3 regions of the Paenarthrobacter sp. YJN-5 genome follow, and region 3 is predicted to be linked to each of the others. Evidence: riboswitches for the same ligand, from Rfam matches in the RefSeq annotation. Region 3 holds a riboswitch; each other region holds the start of a gene.
What was found. A riboswitch is a leader RNA that binds a small molecule or an ion and turns the genes downstream of it on or off. The one in region 3 is predicted to bind cyclic di-AMP.

Region 1: it holds a riboswitch for cyclic di-AMP, as region 3 does, so the genes downstream of both, HMI59_RS25375 (M23 family metallopeptidase) here and HMI59_RS19140 (NlpC/P60 family protein) in region 3, are expected to answer to the same signal.
Region 2: it holds a riboswitch for cyclic di-AMP, as region 3 does, so the genes downstream of both, HMI59_RS16580 (M23 family metallopeptidase) here and HMI59_RS19140 (NlpC/P60 family protein) in region 3, are expected to answer to the same signal.

Annotation. Positions count from the first base shown of each region.
Region 1 is NZ_CP053548.1:19,066-24,832, reverse strand. It holds gene HMI59_RS25390 (cytochrome c oxidase assembly protein) at 1-72, shown strand, start outside; gene HMI59_RS25385 (cytochrome c biogenesis protein ResB) at 69-1,688, shown strand; gene HMI59_RS25380 (SURF1 family protein) at 1,685-2,530, shown strand; cyclic di-AMP (ydaO/yuaA leader) riboswitch at 2,717-2,914, shown strand; gene HMI59_RS25375 (M23 family metallopeptidase) at 2,919-3,713, shown strand; gene HMI59_RS25370 (TrkH family potassium uptake protein) at 3,744-5,174, opposite strand; gene HMI59_RS25365 (vitamin K epoxide reductase family protein) at 5,262-5,767, opposite strand, start outside.
Region 2 is NZ_CP053544.1:3,581,505-3,587,271, forward strand. It holds gene HMI59_RS16565 (HNH endonuclease) at 1-91, opposite strand, end outside; gene HMI59_RS16570 (NlpC/P60 family protein) at 313-1,101, opposite strand; gene HMI59_RS16575 (C40 family peptidase) at 1,195-1,938, opposite strand; cyclic di-AMP (ydaO/yuaA leader) riboswitch at 1,943-2,109, opposite strand; gene HMI59_RS16580 (M23 family metallopeptidase) at 2,249-3,079, opposite strand; cyclic di-AMP (ydaO/yuaA leader) riboswitch at 3,084-3,327, opposite strand; gene HMI59_RS16585 (metal-dependent transcriptional regulator) at 3,556-4,251, opposite strand; gene serC (phosphoserine transaminase) at 4,589-5,719, shown strand.
Region 3 is NZ_CP053544.1:4,134,050-4,139,816, forward strand. It holds gene HMI59_RS19125 (PEP/pyruvate-binding domain-containing protein) at 1-839, opposite strand, end outside; gene HMI59_RS19130 (universal stress protein) at 861-1,898, opposite strand; gene HMI59_RS19135 (FAD-dependent monooxygenase) at 2,323-2,931, shown strand; gene HMI59_RS19140 (NlpC/P60 family protein) at 3,081-3,869, opposite strand; cyclic di-AMP (ydaO/yuaA leader) riboswitch at 3,873-4,035, opposite strand; gene HMI59_RS19145 (copper resistance CopC family protein) at 4,215-4,853, opposite strand; gene HMI59_RS19150 (NCS2 family permease) at 4,967-5,767, shown strand, end outside.

The DNA.
Region 1 (5,767 bases), on a different replicon from region 3:
GGGGACCCGGACCTGGATGCCTACAACGAGTACCTGCGCCAGCTGGCCGACCGCCCGGTGCGCGAACGATGACGGCCCGCCAGTCTCCGGGACCCGTCCGGACCACAGAAACCCTGCCCGTCACCGCGCCGCTGGGCGCCAGGGGCATGATGCGCTGGGCCTGGCGGCAGATGACCAGCATGCGAACGGCCCTGTTCCTGCTGCTCCTGCTGGCAATCGCCGCCGTCCCGGGATCGTTGTTTCCCCAACGCCCGGCCAACCCGGCCCTGGTGACCCGCTACATCAAAGACAACCCCGAATACGGTGAAATCCTCGACGCGCTGCAACTGTTCGACGTCTACGCGTCCGCCTGGTTCTCCGCCATCTACCTCCTGCTCTTCCTGTCCCTGATCGGCTGCGTCACCCCGCGGGCCAGGGCCCACTACAAGGCCCTGCGCTCACAACCACCGCGCACTCCCAAACGGCTCTCCCGGCTGCCCCAATACGGGACCCTCATCCTGCCCGCCGACGCCGCGGTTCCGGCGGCACAAGCGGTCACCGACGCCGCCAGGCTGCTCAAAGAGCGCGGCTACCGCGTCCACGTCCGCGACACCGACGGGGACCTGCCCTCCGTCGGAGCCGAACGCGGCTACCTGAGGGAAGCCGGGAACCTGCTGTTCCACACCTCACTGATCGGGGTGCTGGTCTGCGTCGCCATCGGTGGGATGTTCGGCTACCGCGGACAAAAAATCATCATCGAGGGCGGCACTTTCGTCAACACCCTGGTCAGCTACGATGCCTTCACCCCGGGGACCAATTTCGACGCCGCCACCCTGGCCCCTTTCGCCGTCACCCTGGAAAACTTCGATGTCCGCTTCGACCGCGAATCAACCAAACAGTTCGGCCAGCCGATTGACTTCACCGCCACCCTGACCACCAAGGACGGCGCGGACGGCACAACGCGGCAGCAGATCCTGAAAGTCAACGAACCGGTCTATTTCGGCGCCACCGGAATGTTCCTGGTGGGCAACGGCTACGCACCCGTCGTCACCATCAAGGACGGCACCGGAAAGACCGCCTTCAGCGGCCCCGTGGTCTCCATCCCCAACGACGGCGTCTACACCTCCACCGTCGTGATCAAAGCCCCCGACGCGGCACCCTCCCAGCTGGGGTTCGTCGGATTCTTTCTGCCCTCGGCAGTCACCAACGAGGCAGGCGTGGCCTACAGCTTCGATCCGGACCCGTTCAACCCCCAATTGAACCTGAATTCCTACTACGGAGACCTCGGGCTGGATACCGGGCAACCTCAAAACGTGTACAGCCTGGACGTGAAGAACCTGACCCAGCTCAACGGCCGCGACCTCCCCGCCAAAGGCATCACGCTCGGCCCCGGGGCCACCTATACGCTGCCCGAGGGCAAGGGAAGCATCAGCTTCGACGGCCTCAAGCGCTACATCGGCGTCGACGTCCGCAGCGACCCCGGCCAAGCAGGGGTTCTGGTGTTCTCCGGCCTCGCCGTGCTCGGACTGATCATCTCCCTGTACATCAACCGGCGCCGTGTCTGGGTCCGGGCCGGGAACGCCGAGGATGGCAGGACCATGGTCGAATACGGCCTCCTGGCCCGTGGCGAGGACCACCGCCTGGCCCCGGAAGCAACCGCCATCCGCTCGCTGCTGACCCGGCACTGGGGACAGGAGGACGCCCCGTGAGCTACAGCTTTCTGCTGTCCTGGCGCTGGGCGGGATACCTCCTGGCCGCCGCGGCCTTCGCCGCGGCCTGCCTTGCCCTGGGAAACTGGCAAATGGACCGCCGGAACCAGGCGGTCGCGGAGATCCGCAGGGTCCAGGAAAACTACGACAAACCACCGGTTCCCTTCGCTGAGGCCCGGGCACACTTCAACAATCCCGCACCCGACGCCAAATGGATGACCGTAGCCGTGGAAGGCCGCTACCTGCCCCAGGACCAGCGGATCATCCGCAACCGGCCCAACAATTCCGCGCCCGGCTACGAAGTCGTCGTTCCCTTCCGGCTCGCCACCGGCGAAACCATCGTCATCAACAGAGGGTGGCTGCCGATCGGGAACCAACGCCCCGGTTACCCGGACAGCGTGCCCGCCCCACCGGAAGGGCAGGTCGAGGCCGTTGTCAGGATCAAACCGGCCGAACCGGACCTGGGCCGTGACGCTCCCGCCGGCCAGCTGGCCAGCATCGACCTGGCCGGCTACCAGCAGGAAATCGGTTACCCCCTCATGACCGGCAGCTACGGCCTGATGGCCTCCGAATCCCCGCAGCCGGGAAACCTGCCGCAGCCCTTGGCCGCCCCGGCCGTGAAGGAAGGATCCAATCTTTCCTACGCCCTGCAATGGATCACCTTCGGGATCCTGGCTTTCGTCGGCTTCGGCTATATGGCCCGGCAACACGCCCGCATCAGGGCCGAGGAACACGACCAACCCGACGGGCAAGACCGGGAGGAACTCCGCTCCAAGCCGTCCCGGCGGGACCGCAGGGGAGCCGAAGAGGAAGATGCCCTGCTGGACTCCATGGGCCTTTGACTGGGCCACCGGGCACGAAGGACTACGGGCCGCCTCGACTGATCATCTGAAGATTCCTTCAGGTATGGTGGATTCCAAGCGCGGCCCGGCCTGTCGTGGCACGTCATGGACTGGCTTGGTCACGGAATTGTAACGATCGGGCTTTGTCGCTACTATTGATTCAGGTTTTTCTGTAATAAAAGCCTTTGATGCCGCACGCTGAACCCCGCCGGTGGCATTGATCGACGATCTTTTCCGCGGCGGGGGTGGAGGACCCAGAACCGGCAGCCAATCTGCCTTGGGGTGAAGCCGTGCGTCGAGGGCCAGAGGGCAATCGATGCGCGGCCGGGCTTGTTCCTTGGCCCGAACCCGACAGCTAACTTCGCAGGCGGATCGAAAGGATCCTTGCGTGGCAACTTCATCTCCCCGTGGCCGCCGCCGGAAACCCACCACCGCCATCATGGCGTTGTCGGCCTCCCGGACCGCGGCCGCCCGAACACCCCGCCACGCCTCAGCCAGCGGCATGACCTGGAGCCGGGGCAAACAGGTGACAGCCGCGACGACCTTGGGCGTGGCCACGGTCCTCACCGTCGCGCTGACCGCCGCGCACGCCAACCCGGCTCCCACCGCCACCACCGAACAGGTGGCAGCTTCCGCGGCAACGGCCGCGCCGGTGCAGGCCTCGGCGGGGGCGTCGATCAGTTTCGAACGCCCGGGGGTCACCACTAAGGCGGCCCCGCCCGCGAAGGCGCCGGTAGCGGCGGCCGGTGCGGTGGCTGCCCCCAAGGGAGCCAGCACGTCCCCTGCTGCGTCCTCGGGCCGGCTCGGAGCGCCGTTGGCCAGCATGTCCATTGCGTCGCCGTTTGGCATCCGAACCAGCCCGATCACCGGAACAGGTGAACTTCACACCGGCCAGGATCTCGTCGCGGCCTGCCAAACCGCGGTGTTCGCTGCGGGCGCCGGGACCGTTGTGGAGGCCGGCTGGTCACCCTATGGCGGCGGAAACCGGATCGTGGTCGACCACGGCAACGGACTCAAAAGCACCTACAACCACCTGGCCGCCATCGAAACCGCTGTGGGCGCGACCGTCGGCGCGGGCCAACGGATCGCAGCGGCCGGGACCACCGGAAACTCCACCGGCTGCCACCTGCACTTCGAGGTCCTGCTCAACGGACAGACCGTCAACCCCCAGGGATGGCTCTAACCCCTGGCTCCGGTGCCTGCCGTCAGGTTCTCAGCCAATGATGGGTCGCTCTTCCGGGTAGTGGAACAGCTGGCTGCGCTGGCGCAGGGCCAGGCCCGCAGCAAGGGTGACAGTCCCCAACCGGCCGGCGAACATGAGGGCTGTGAGGACGTAAACGCCCGACGGCGGCAGCTCGGCACTGAGGTTGGTGCTCAGTCCCACGGTGGCAAAGGCGGAAATGGTTTCAAAGAGCACCCTGTCCAGTGAAGCGCCGCTGATGGAAAGCAACAGGAATGCGGCGACGGAGACCAGGGTGGCTCCGGCAACGATCACCGAGATGGCCACCCGCATGGTGCCTTGGGGGATGGTGCGGCCGTAGACCTTGACGTCGGCGTCGCCTCGGGCCTCGGCAACAATGGCGAGGAACATGACGGCAATGGTGGTCACTTTGATGCCACCGGCCGTGGAGGCGGAGCCGCCGCCGGCGAACATGAGCGCATCCGTGAGCAGCATGGTGGTGGGCTCCAGCTGGTTCTGGTCCACCAGGTTGAACCCGCCGGACCGCGTCATCACGGACGCGAACAGCGAATGGACAACTTTCTCGCCGGCCGTCATGGTGCCGATGGTCCGGGTGTTGTCCCACTCCATCAGGGCCCAGAGGACGGTACCTGCGAGCAGCAGGATGAAGGACACCTGGATGGTGAGCTTGGTGTGGAGGTTCCACTTCTTCCAGTTCAGGCCGTTTTGCTGGAGGACCATCACCACGGGAAAGCCGAGGCTGCCCAGGAAAACGCCCAGCATGAGCGGGATGAGGATCCAGAGGTCTGTCTCGTACGGGACAATGCCGTCGGAGTGGGGCGTGAAGCCGGCGTTGTTGAAGGAGGAGATCGAGTAGAAGACTCCGTGCCAGACCGACTGCCAGAACGGTTCGCCCAGGAGCATGAACCGGGGAATCAGGGCCAGGGCAAGGGCGGCCTCGATCACCACGGACGTGACAATGACGATCCGCAGGAGGGTACCCACTTCGCCGAGCCGGCCCGCGTTGTTCATGGCTTCCTGGGCAATGAGTTTGCCACGGACACCCAGCCGCTTGCTGACCATGAGGGCCAGCAGGGAGGCGAGGGTCAAGGTACCCAAACCACCCACGAAGATGCCTATGAGGATGACCAGTTGCCCGAAGAAGGACCAGTGCGTGGCCGTTGATACCACCGTCAGGCCCGTGACGCAGACGCTGGACACTGCCGTGAACATGGCCTGGTGCAGGGGCGTGGATTCACCCGATGCGGAGGAAGCCGGCAGGGACAGCAGGCCGGTAAAGAGCAGGATGACGAAAACGAAGACCGTGAACGCCAGACGGGCCGGGTTGGTGTTCGCGATCGAGTCGACAAAATCACGCAGTCCGGTGAGGACGGTGGGCCGGTCGGGCCCGGGGACCGGCCGCGGTCCGGGACGGTGGTGATCCGGGCGTTGCTTCTGCTCCATGCGCGGTGGTCCTTGTCCTTGGTCGTGAGGGGCACTGCCCGTCACAGGAGATTCCCTCGATGGCCGCCGCGCAGCGGGGTGGGGCTGCTAAAGGCCGGGGGTGCCCACGAAGACGTGGAGGAAGGCGAAGAAGATGCTCGCCGCGACGGCCACGTACAGCAAGGCGGTCATGACCCAGCCCGATTCGCCGACGACGCGCGCCGCCCGGGCGGGGAGGGTGATGATGCCGTGGGTGATGTTCCGTGCGGTGACCCAAACGAACAGCGGAATCATCACCGCCCAGACGACCATGCAGAACGGGCACAGGACGTGGATCGCGTACAGCGCCTGGGACCAGAGCCAGATGACGAAGGCGAAGCCCAGCGTGACACCGGCTTGGAGTCCGAGCCAATACCAGCGCGCGAAGACCGCCCCGGACAGCAGGCCCGTGCCGGTGGTGATGATGACAGCGAACGCCACGATCCCGATGAACATGTTGGGAAACCCGAAGACCGAACTCTGCCAGGTCTGCATGACCTGGCCGCAGGAGATCCAGGGGTTGATGTCGCAGACGGTCTCATAACCGGGGTTGCTCAGTTTCTGGAGTTTCTCCA
Region 2 (5,767 bases), 550 kb from region 3:
TTGCTTTTCCGGTGAGCACAAGGACCAGCGCCCGGCGGAAGGTAACTACCGCCAGCGGTTCATATCCAGCATTCAGAACGAGTGTGCGCATGCACGTACCTCTTAACGGCCGCACCCGCCAGGGGCACGAGGGCCGGCTGCCCTCTGCATGTACGGGCTGTGGATCGACACCATAAGAGTAAGCACCTATATGCCATATCAACGAATTATCAGTGGAATTAGCTTGTGATGTCGCCCACAGGCCCCGGCCCTGACCCTTAAGACGGAAATACCCCGCAGGTGAAACCTGCGGGGTATTTCCTTAAAGTTCGATCAGCCGTTGACCCGGATGAAGACCGGACCGGAGCCGACGTTGACGCTGAACAGAGCAGTGGTGGATCCGTTCCATCCGCCATGCACTGCCATGCCGTTGCCGACGTAGACGGCGATGTGGGCCTGTCCGGCCAGGCCACCGTTGGCGTAGTAAGCGAGGTCGCCCGGCTGGGCTTCCGCTGCGCTGACCGTACGTCCAAGGGAAAGGTAACCCGCAGGCCAGTCATGGAAGTTGATACCCACGGCTGCGAGGGAGTTGGTAACCAACATGGTGCAGTCCTGGGTCACGCCGAGCTGGGCGTAGGCTGCAGCGGCAATGGCCGCACCGAGGCCACTGGAAGCAGCCGGAGCCTTTGCTGCCGGTGCGGCGTTGCTGACTGCCACGGTCGCGCCGCCACCAGCGTTGGAAGCTGAGACAGTGGCTTCCCGTGCGGTGCTCTTCGCTTCAGCCTTGGCCGGGGCTTTCTCCACGACGGGCGCGGGCGCCTCGACCGTGGTGACAACCGGGCTCTCGTAGGAGATGGCAACGGTGGAGTCAGCGGCGATGGTGGATTGCACAACGGACTGGATGTCCAGGGAGGTGGTTGAGGTGGACTCGCGATCCACATTGGTATCCGCCGCATTGGCAGCAACGCCACTGGTCAGGACCAAGCCCGAAGCCGCGGCGATCACTGCTGCCTGGCGGCCGACGCCACCGGCGTTCACCGAAACTGCCTTTGCAATCACGGCAAGTGAGCTGGTCTTGGGAGCCTCGGCCCGGTGCCGCGCAACCTTGTTTGCACTGGTCATGATGATCTCTTTTCGTTTCCGCGTGCCGCTGGGAAGCACGCGGGTCATGGGCAGGCCAGCACCTGGGGGCGCGCTGGCTTACCTGGACGGTTCTTAGCGCAGGGTGAAGAAGGAGGAGGTTCCGGTAGAAGCTACCGAGTGAAGCAGCGTGCCCTGGCTGGGGTTCAGGGCACTGACCATCATGCCGTTGCCGACGTAAATACCAACGTGGGCACCGCCGTTCTGCATGACGAGGTCGCCGGGAGCGGGAGTGCTGGTGGGCTTCATGGCGGTCCATGCATTGACGCGGGGAATGCTGATGCCGGCCTGTGCGTAAACCCACTGGGTGAAGCCGGAGCAGTCCCAACCGTTGGGGGTGGTGCCGCCCCAGACGTACGGGTGGCCGATGCCGGTGTACGCGATTGCTGCGAGGCCCGAAGCCGCGGCGCTGGCTGCGGAATCCTTGGAGCCGGCGGACTTGGCGGTGACTGCGGCCTCGCCCTGGCCGGCATTCTGGTTGCCGTTGGCCTGGGAGCGCTGCGTGGTCTGGGAAGCGCGCTGGATCTTGGGGGCTTCCTTGGTAACCACAACGGGGCTCTCAAAGGAAACAGTGGCGGTTGGTTCCGCCGTGACGACGGCGGTGGTCACCAGCTGCTGTGCGCTGGACTCAGCCTTGGAAACGTCAGTATCCGCTGCCTGGGCAGGAAGGCCGACGCTGAGGACCAGGCCCGATGCTGCTGCAAGGACTGCGGCCTGGCGGCCGACGGTTCCGGCATTCGCTGAAACAGCCTTGGAAAGAGTGTTCAACGGGGTAACCGTCTGGGCGCGGTGGCGCGCAGAAGTAGTGCGTGATGACACGAAGGTAGCCTCTCCCAATGCCTGCGAGGTGAGCTGTCGGATTCGGATGGGAGTCATCCGGCCACACGCCGTTGGAAGCGTTTGTGACTTAACCCCAAGGCCCTCTTTCGAAGACCAAAATTGGTTCCCCCGCCCCTGCCAGACGAATTATGCGAACGGACCTTGAGTGGTGGCAGAGCTAGGCAATCCACCCAAGTGCATCGGCCCCCTAAAAAGCCGATGCGCTTTGTACGGTACAACAGTTGAACGCAAATGTCACATTCAGATCACGGGGCGTGTCAAGAATGCGAGAGACGACCATCAACTCGGGTTAGAGCCAGCCCATGGGGTCGACGACTTCGCCGTTGACCTGGACTTCGAAGTGGAGGTGGCAGCCGGTGGAAGCGCCCGTGGTGCCGCTCAAGGCAACGGTATCTCCGCGATTCACGGTGTCGCCGACCTTGACGTTGAATGACGACAAGTGGTTGTAGGTGGTTTCCAGGCCGTTGCCATGGTCCACTACCACGCGGTTGCCTCCACCGTATTCATGCCAACCCGCAAAGGTGACCTTGCCTGCCGCAGCAGCGTGGACTGCCGTGCCGCACTGGGCCACGAAGTCCTGGCCGCGGTGGAAATCGCCGCTGCCGCCTGTCAGCGGGCTGATGCGGTAGCCGAACGGTGATGCAGTGCTGAGGGTATCCAAGGGGCTGGCCATGGTGCCCTTGGAGGAGCTGGCCTGGATGCTTCCTACGGACTGGGCGCTCAGCAACTGCTTGAGCTTGCCGTCGGGATCCGCCTTGGTTGCCACCGCGGCGCGGCTGAAGTCGATCTTGGCGGACGCTTCCGCGGAGACCTCGGGCTGGCTCCCGCCGCCCACAGCCAGTGCGGCCTCAGTCTGCCCGGACTCGGACGTGGCCATGACGGGACTCGTTGCAGGCAGGCCGACAGTGAGCGCAAGACCGGTAGCAGCGAGTGCTACGCCGGCCTTCTGCCCTACACCACTGGCTGCTGCGAAATCGGCCACCTGGCGCATCGGGCTCTTACGGCGGCGCACCTGACGCTGGGTGTCGCGGGGCCGGATCTCCGATACTACGCGGGCTGGCCGCAGCTCAGTAGCGGGGCCGGTAGCGCGTCGACGGCCCCTGACGTTCTGCGAAGTCAAACTCTGTTCCTCTCTCAAAAGCCTGCGAAGTTAGCTGTCGGATTCGGATCAGAGAGTGCAAAGACCCGGCCCGCACGCAGCGCTCACGGCACACAGGTATCCCAGGAGGGAATTGCGTAAGTAAGGCACTGCTGCTGCGGACTTCACCCCAAGGCTGCTTCTCTAGGCAGCCGATTGTGGTTCCCCCGCCTCTGCCAGTAGATGTTTAACACCCCTGATCTGCTGGCAGAGCTCGGCTCCAGATCAGGTAACGCTTTGATATCGGCGCTAGTAGATAACTATAGGGGATTAAGGCCCGCGGTAATAAATTCGTTATCTACAGGGCGGTCGTCTTTTGACTGCTCCCCTTATCACCTATCCGCGGAAACCGCAGGTCACACCGCCGCGCGGCGGTGCAACGTGAGATCAACCACGCCCCTGGCAAGGCAAAGGCGCCCACATGGAGTGAGCGCCTGCAGCCGGCCGGCTTTCGCTTGCTAGCCGACTGCTACGAATACGTGGGCAGCTACTTCCGGCGGCAGCTCGAGGGCCCCTTCAATCCCCGGCACCCGGACGGAGATGTAGTCCCCCACGCGTTCCAGGGAAACGGCCGCACCCGGACGGATGCCGCCCTCGTCCAGCTGGGTCAGGAGTTCGGGCTCAACCTGGATGGGCTCGGCGAGCCGGCTCACCACAACGCGGGAGTCCGCAGCGTAACCATCCATTGCCTGCAGGAGGTTGACGTCCGGGCGGAAGGGAGCTTGGACAGCGAGGCCGCCCAGGGCCTCCAGGCCGGGAATCGGGTTCCCGTACGGGGATTGCGTGGGATGCTCCAGCAGTTCATACAGCCTGCGTTCCACGCGTTCGCTCATCACGTGCTCCCAGCGGCACGCTTCGTCATGGACGTACGCCCAGTCGAGGCCAATGACGTCGGCAAGGAGGCGTTCAGCCAAGCGGTGCTTGCGCATCACCTCCGTGGCGCGCTTGCGGCCGACTTCCGTGAGCTCCAGGTGCCGGTCATTGGACACCACCACCAGGCCGTCGCGCTCCATGCGTCCGATCGTCTGGGAGACCGTAGGACCGGAGTGGCGCAACCGCTCAGCGATGCGGGCGCGGAGAGCCACGATGTTTTCTTCTTCAAGTTCCAAAATGGTCCGAAGATACATCTCAGTGGTATCGATCAGATCCGTCATCCAGCTCAGCTCTCCTCGAACGCAGTTCTTGCGTAATGTCCACCGTACCGCGTCCGTAGAGGCTGCACGTCCCCCTGCGCCACCCTGTGAACGCGTACTCAAGCCTAGCTTATTTGGAATTACTCTTGATAATTTTCAAAGGGTCACAAAGGTTCCGGGTACCTTGCCTCCACCCCCTTGACGACGGGAACGCGCGCAACCACGTTCCACGTGGCGGACTATGACACCACCGGGTACGCGCACCCGCGCCTGTTCAGGCAGAATTGGGGGTGTCGAAGGGGCAGTTGATGCCACCTGCCACCTCCCCGTCTTTGACCGATACACATTGGAGCCACGCGTGAGCGACACCAGCATCACCATTCCCGCCGACCTGCTGCCCAAGGACGGAAGGTTCGGCGCCGGACCGTCCAAGGTCCGCCCGGAGCAGATCGAAGCCCTGTCCGCTGCATCGAAGACCATCCTTGGCACCTCCCACCGCCAGGCCCCGGTCAAGAACCTCGTAGGCTCCGTTCGTGAGGGCCTCAGCCAGTTCTTCCGTGCTCCTGAAGGGTACGAGGTAGTCCTCGGCGTCGGTGGCTCAACGGCGTTCTGGGATGTCGCGGCCTTCGGCCTCGTGGAAAAGAAGGCACAGCACCTGTCCTTCGGCGAGTTTGGCTCCAAGTTTGCAGCCGCCACCAACAGGGCTCCGTTCCTGGACGAGTCCTCCATCATCAAGTCCGAGCCCGGGACCCGCCCCGCTCCCGCTGCGGAAGCCGGCGTGGACGTATATGCGTGGCCGCAGAACGAGACGTCCACCGGTGTGGCTGCGCCGGTCAAGCGCGTTGCCGGCGCCGATGAGGGTTCCCTGGTGCTGGTGGACGCTACTTCCGCGGCTGGTGGCCTCGACGTGGATGTGGCTGAGTCCGACGTCTACTACTTCGCCCCGCAGAAGAACTTCGCGTCCGACGGCGGCCTGTGGCTCGGCCTCTTCTCCCCCGCGGCGCTTGAACGCGCTGCCCGCATCAAGGCAAGCGGACGCTGGATTCCTGACTTCCTTGACGTCCAGACCGCCATCGATAACTCGAAGCTGAACCAGACATACAACACGCCTTCGCTTTCCACGCTGGTAACCCTGGATGCGCAGGTCCAGTGGCTCAACAGCAACGGCGGCCTTGACTTCGCCAGCAAGCGCACGGCGGATTCCGCCAGCCGCGTCTACTCGTGGGCAGAGTCCTCCGAATTCGCGACTCCGTTTGTTGCCAACCCCGAAGAGCGTTCCAACGTCATTGCCACCATCGACTTCGACGATTCGATCGATGCCGCAGCCATCGCCAAGGTGCTGCGCGCCAACGGCGTGGTTGACACCGAGCCCTACCGCAAGCTGGGCCGCAACCAGCTGCGGATCGCGACGTTCGTTGCGATCGAACCGGACGACGTCTCCGCCCTGCTCGCCAGCATTGACTACGTGGTGGGCGAGCTGAAGAAGTAGCCCCCACAAACAATCGGCGCCTGCCGGGAGAAGCTCCCGGCAGGCGCC
Region 3 (5,767 bases):
TGTTCAATCCGTTCTGTCCCGCCATCGGGCAGGGGCCGGATCTCCACTCTCCGGTCACCGATGGTGCGCGTCAGGATGTGCCGGCTCCGGATATCCACCACGTACTGGTCAGGATTCACCGCGCCGGAGACCACTGCTTCGCCCAAGCCGGGACTCGCGTCGATGACCGCCTCCTGCCGACGCCCGGTCAGCGGATTGGCCGTGAACATGACGCCGGCGGTGGCGGCGTCGATCATCTGCTGCACTACAACGGCGAGCGCCACCGTCGAATGCCGGATCCCGTGTGCAGTCCTGTAGCTCACCGCCCGGTCAGTCCACAGGGAAGCCCAGCACCGGCTCACTGCGTCCAGCACGGCATCCACGCCAACCACATTCAGGAAAGTGTCCTGCTGGCCGGCAAAGCTCGCAAAAGGCAGGTCTTCCGCCGTGGCCGAGGACCGGACAGCAACCGGGACATCCGGGCCCAGCCTGTTGTACGCCGTGCGGACTTCTTCGGCCACCTCAGGAGGAACACCGGCAGCCAGCACTACCGAGCGGGCACGGGCCGCGAGGGCATCAAGGGAGTAATCAACGACGTCGGTCCCGTCCAGGGCAGCCAGCACCTCACCCAACGCTGCGCCGTCAAGCGCCCGGCAGTAGGCCGCCGTCGTCAGGCAAAATCCGGGGGGCACCGGCAAACCGGCGGTGGACATTTCACCCAGGTTGGCGGCCTTGCCGCCAACCTCCGCCAGCATGCCTGAACGAATCCGGTCCAACGTAAGGATGAAACCATACCCGGCTGTTGAAGCCTTCCCGGTTTGCCCGCCCTGCTGCGGCCCTTCCGCCGCTTCACCGTCCATGCCGCCGTGAAGCGTCAGGTCCTAGTCGTTGCCCAGCATGGGGCCGAACTTGGGCCTGTCCGCAAGCCTGGAGTCCTCGCGGTCCGGGACCACCATGACCGGCCCCTTGGCGTGGTGCAGCACGCCGTCCGAGGTTGAACCGAGGAGCATTCCGGCGAACCCGCCGCGTCCACGGGTGCCCAGGACCACCAGTTCCACTCCCCTGCTGGCCTCCACCAGGACGTCCACGGGAGAGCCGTCTGTCAGCTGTGTTTCCACCGTGAGATGCGGGAAATGGCTGCGGAGCCAGGCAACACCGGCATCCAGTTGAACCTTGATATCCGCGAACAGGGCATCCCTGTCCAAGGGGGCCGGCACCCAGGCCAGTGAGCCGCTGTACTGAGGCACAGCGCAGACTACCCGCAGCTTCGCGCCCATGCGTTCTGCCTGTTCAGCAGCCTCCAGGACCGCCACTCGCGCCTGTTCGGAGCCGTCAACGCCAACTACAACGATGTTCTCCACCGTGCGGGGACCGGCCTTCGCGTGTTCGGCCTTGATGTGCTTGTCCTCGGTGCTCTGGCCCAGGCGGTCGGCGCAGTACAACGGCACCGTCACTGTGGGGCACTTCGCGTGGGCCGGCAGCGCGCTGCTGACGGAGCCCAGCAGACGGCCGACGAATCCACCGCGTCCGCGGCTGCCCGAAACCAGGAGGGCGGCTTCCGCGGAGAGATCCAGCAGGACACCGGCGGCATCCCCGTTCTCCACTGAGGCGTCAACGTCGATGTTGTAGCCGGAAACCTTCTCCATGGCCTGTTTGGCGATCGCTTCGGCGCCTTCCCGGATCATCGAGTCGTCCACCGTTGCGTATCCGCCGTCCAACCCTGAAGCGGCGAAGATCGGCACTGAATAAGCGGTCACGATGTGCAAGGGAAGTTGCCGGCGTTCGGCTTCACGCGCTGCCCACACCAAAGCGCATTGTCCGTGTTCGGAGCCGTCCACTCCAACCACGATGCCGCCCGGTGCTACTGCTTCCGCGTCACCGCCGCGGGGATGTTCAACGTGACTACCGTGCTGGTCCATTTGGGGCCCGCCTCTCCACCTGCTGCTTGATGTTCCGGCCATTCTGCCAGAGGTTCAACGTAGGGGTGTTACACCTCACGTTGTGCGCTAATGTCCGTGATCGTGGAAGCCACGGGACTTCCTCGTCCAATGCCAACTATTCTCGTTTGCTTATAGCGAATCAAGGCGGCTTTTCCGCTATCTGCATAACGGTCCGGGCTCGGTTTCAAGGCCCTCCCGGGACGCCCCGGGAAGAAGTAATAACACGCTGTCAGGAAGGCTACCCAACGCCCCAAAAGTTCTGTAGTGTTCGAGTCACCGAATGGCCGGTGAGAGTGTTCCAGAACACATACCGGCCATTTATTTGCGACCGTTTGGGGGAACCGGAAGCGTCCAATCCTGCCTTTGGGCACGTACGTCAAGGAGGAACCACGCAGTGTCACTCATGCCTGATTCCGCCACGGAGCGAACCACCACCGTGGTGATCGGAGCCGGACTCTCAGGCCTCGCCGTGGCCAGCGAACTCAGCCGCTACGGCGTGGGTTCGATCGTGGTGGACGGCTTCGGCCCACTGGCACAGACGGGTCCTTCCGTGCATACCGGCATGCTGCAACGGTGCGAGGTAGCCGATCCCGCTTCCATGCTGGAACGGAACCAGATCCTCCGCCACCTGCGGAACTACGCGGCCAGCCACCACCTGGATGTACGCAACACCACCAAGGCGGTCCGGCTGGACCTGCTCACGGCCGCAGAAACTCCCCTCGCATCCCCTCGGCAGTGGGCCGTCCACACAGCCCACGGCATTCTCCTTGCCGACCACGTCGTGGTGACGCGTTGCGCACAGAGCCAGTTGCGCAAAATGCTGGCCGAGCTTGGCATTGCCGTTGGTCAGAACCTCGTGGCCGCCATGCGCGCGGTGGGCATGCATCTGGTGGGAGTGGGAGAACTCATCACGCCAACCCCCAAGGAAGTCCTCCGCCAGGCCAAGGCGGTGGGGCAGGCCATCTCTTCGAAGGTGGCACTTCCAGCAGCGCCCGGCCTCGCGATCGCCTAAGCCCGGCAAGCCCGACAGCGGCACCAAGGCAGCCCTGAAACAGGGCCCTTGAAGCAGGGTCCCTTAAACCAAAAAGCTTAAAACCAAAAAACCGGCACCCCGGGAGGACGAATCCTCCGGGGTGCCGGCCTTTTTGTGAAGCGTGAAACTTATGCGCCGGCGCGGACGTACGTGAGCGGGCCGGTTGCGGTCAGCCAGCTGATCGGGTGGATGCCGGTCTGGTTACCGTTAATGCCACCGGAGATGGCCTGGCCATTGCCGATGTAGATGGCAACGTGGCCGGACTGGACGATCATGTCACCGGGCTGGGGATCGCTGACTACCTTGCCGTAGTTCATGAACTGCATGGGGGCAAGGTCGCCCACCGGGATACCTGCGGAGCCGAGGGCCTTTTCGACCATGGCGGTGCAGTCCTGCATGACACCGATCTGGGCGTAAGCCGAGGCAACCATGGCTGCGTTGACGCCGCCAACAGCGGGTGCCGGGGCAGGTGCTGCCGGAGCAGCAGCGGCAGGTGCGGAAGCAGCAACCGTGGCGGTAGCGGCAGGAGCTGCAGCAGCCTTGGCTGCGGCCTTCTTGGGAGCCTCAACAACCGGAGCCGGCTTCTCGATGACCGGTGCTGCTACGGAAGCAACAGCGGGACGCTCGAAGTTGACGGTGGCCGTTGCTGCGGCAGTGACAACCTTGTTGGGGGTTTCGGCAACGGTTTCAGCAACCGTGGCGGGGCTGGAGTCCCGCTGGACCGGAGCCTGTGCCGGAGTTTCGGCAGCGTGTGCAGCAATGGAACCGGTCAGGACAAGACCCGAAGCTGCAGCGATGACGGCTGCCTGGCGGCCGGCGCCTGAAGCGTTGCTGGCAACTGCCTTGGAGATGGAGATGAACGGATTGGGGCGTACGCTGTCCGCCTTACGACGGCCGCGAAGAATGCGTGAAGACATGAAAAAGCCTCTCCCGATGCCTGCGAGGTTAGCTGTCGGATTCGGATGGGAGTCACCCGGCCACTATCCACCGCTGTTCAGCGGAAGCTTCGTGGCTTCACCCCAAGGCGCGCTCATTGGCGGCCTAAAATGGGTTCCCCGTCTCTGCCGTAGGTATGTCTGCGAACGGATTCCGACCTGCGGCAGAGCTAGGCAATCAGGCCGGAAGTGCGCCGAATGCGGATCGGGCACAGGTACTACCGTACGCGATGATCACGGCAAAGTCACATTTAAGTAACGAGAAGTGGGCGTCAAGCGTGTCGCAGTAACCGTTTCGAGATTTTCGCAGGTATGTAGAAAACCCCGTCATTCCGCGGATTTATCGCCCTCGGCATCATTGGAAGCAGCCAATTTCCGACGGGCTGTAACGGCCAGGAAAATAACGAGCGCAACAGCTAATGCAGCAAACGCCACGATGCTCCACGGGAACGGCTGGGAGGCGTCCGGAGCCGGTTCGCTGACGGGGGTTCCGGGGGCCGCGGTTCCCGCACTCGGAACAGTGCCCGAACCTGCCTGGCCCGACGCGGACGGCGAGGCTACCGCGGTGGCGCCCTCCGACGTCGTGCTTCCTGCTGTTGCCGTGAATGTAAAGGTGCCCTCGATGGGGTGCGAATCGGAGCTGACGACGCGCCAAACCACCGTGTACTGGCCCGCCGGAGCGCCGGGACGCAGTTTTTGGACCGCCTGGTTGTCGATGATCTGCACGGCGCCGTCCGCCCAGTTCTCCCCGCCCGCGGTCACCGACATGCCCGAACCAATAGCCAGCGGCCGGTTATTGAACGTGACGGAGACCGATGCCGGAACTTCCGCAACCGTGGCTCCGCTGGCCGGACTCGTGGATTCTGCGGCGTCGTGCGCCGATGCCGGGGCGGCGCCGAAAAGCAGCGCCGAGGCGAAGGCGAGGGCAGCCACGACGGCGGCCAGGAGCGGGCGGATGGTGCGCATGGGGCGGTTTCTCCTAATGTTGGCTTCCTTACAGACTAGGCGAATCGTCAGGCCCTCCCGCACGGGCGGGCATAGGATTTGAGAGCACACTCACACGATCCCCGGAGACATCCATGCTTAAACAGGGTTCTGCAATCGACCGCTACTTCAAGATCTCCGAACGTGGATCCACGTATTCGCGGGAAATCCGTGGCGGCTTCGCGACCTTCTTTGCCATGAGCTACATCGTGGTCCTGAACCCCCTCATCCTGTCGGGGGCTGACTCGAGCGGGGCATCGCTGGGCTTCACGGCCGTCGCCGCCACCACGGCCTTCGTGGCAGGCATCCTGACCATCCTCATGGGTGCTTGGGCCAAGCATCCCTTTGCCGTAGCCACAGGCCTGGGCGTCAACGCGTTCGTGGCCGTCACCGTTGCCTCGCACCCGGGCCTGACATGGCCGGACATGATGGGCCTGGTGGTCCTCTCCGGCCTGACCATGCTGATCCTCGTCCTCACCGGGTTCCGGACCGCCGTCTTCAAGGCCGTCCCCGAGGCGCTCAAGACGGCGATCGTGGTGGGCATCGGCCTCTTCATTGCGCTGATCGGACTGGTCAACGCCGGCTTCGTGCGCCGCATTCCCGACGCCGCCGGAACCACCGTTCCGCTGGGCCTGGGCGTGGACGGCAAACTCCTGGGCTGGCCGACGCTGGTGTTCGCGGTCGGCCTGGTCCTCACCATCGCGCTGGTGGTGCGCAAGGTACGCGGTGCCATCCTGATCGGCATCATCGTCTCCACCGCGCTGGCTGCGATCCTTGAATTCACCCTGCATATCGGACCGAGCAACGACGGCACCACCATCAACCCCCGCGGCTGGTCGCTCGTGGCCCCCAAGGTGTCCGAGTGGGGCGCTCCGGACCTCTCCCTGATCGGCAAG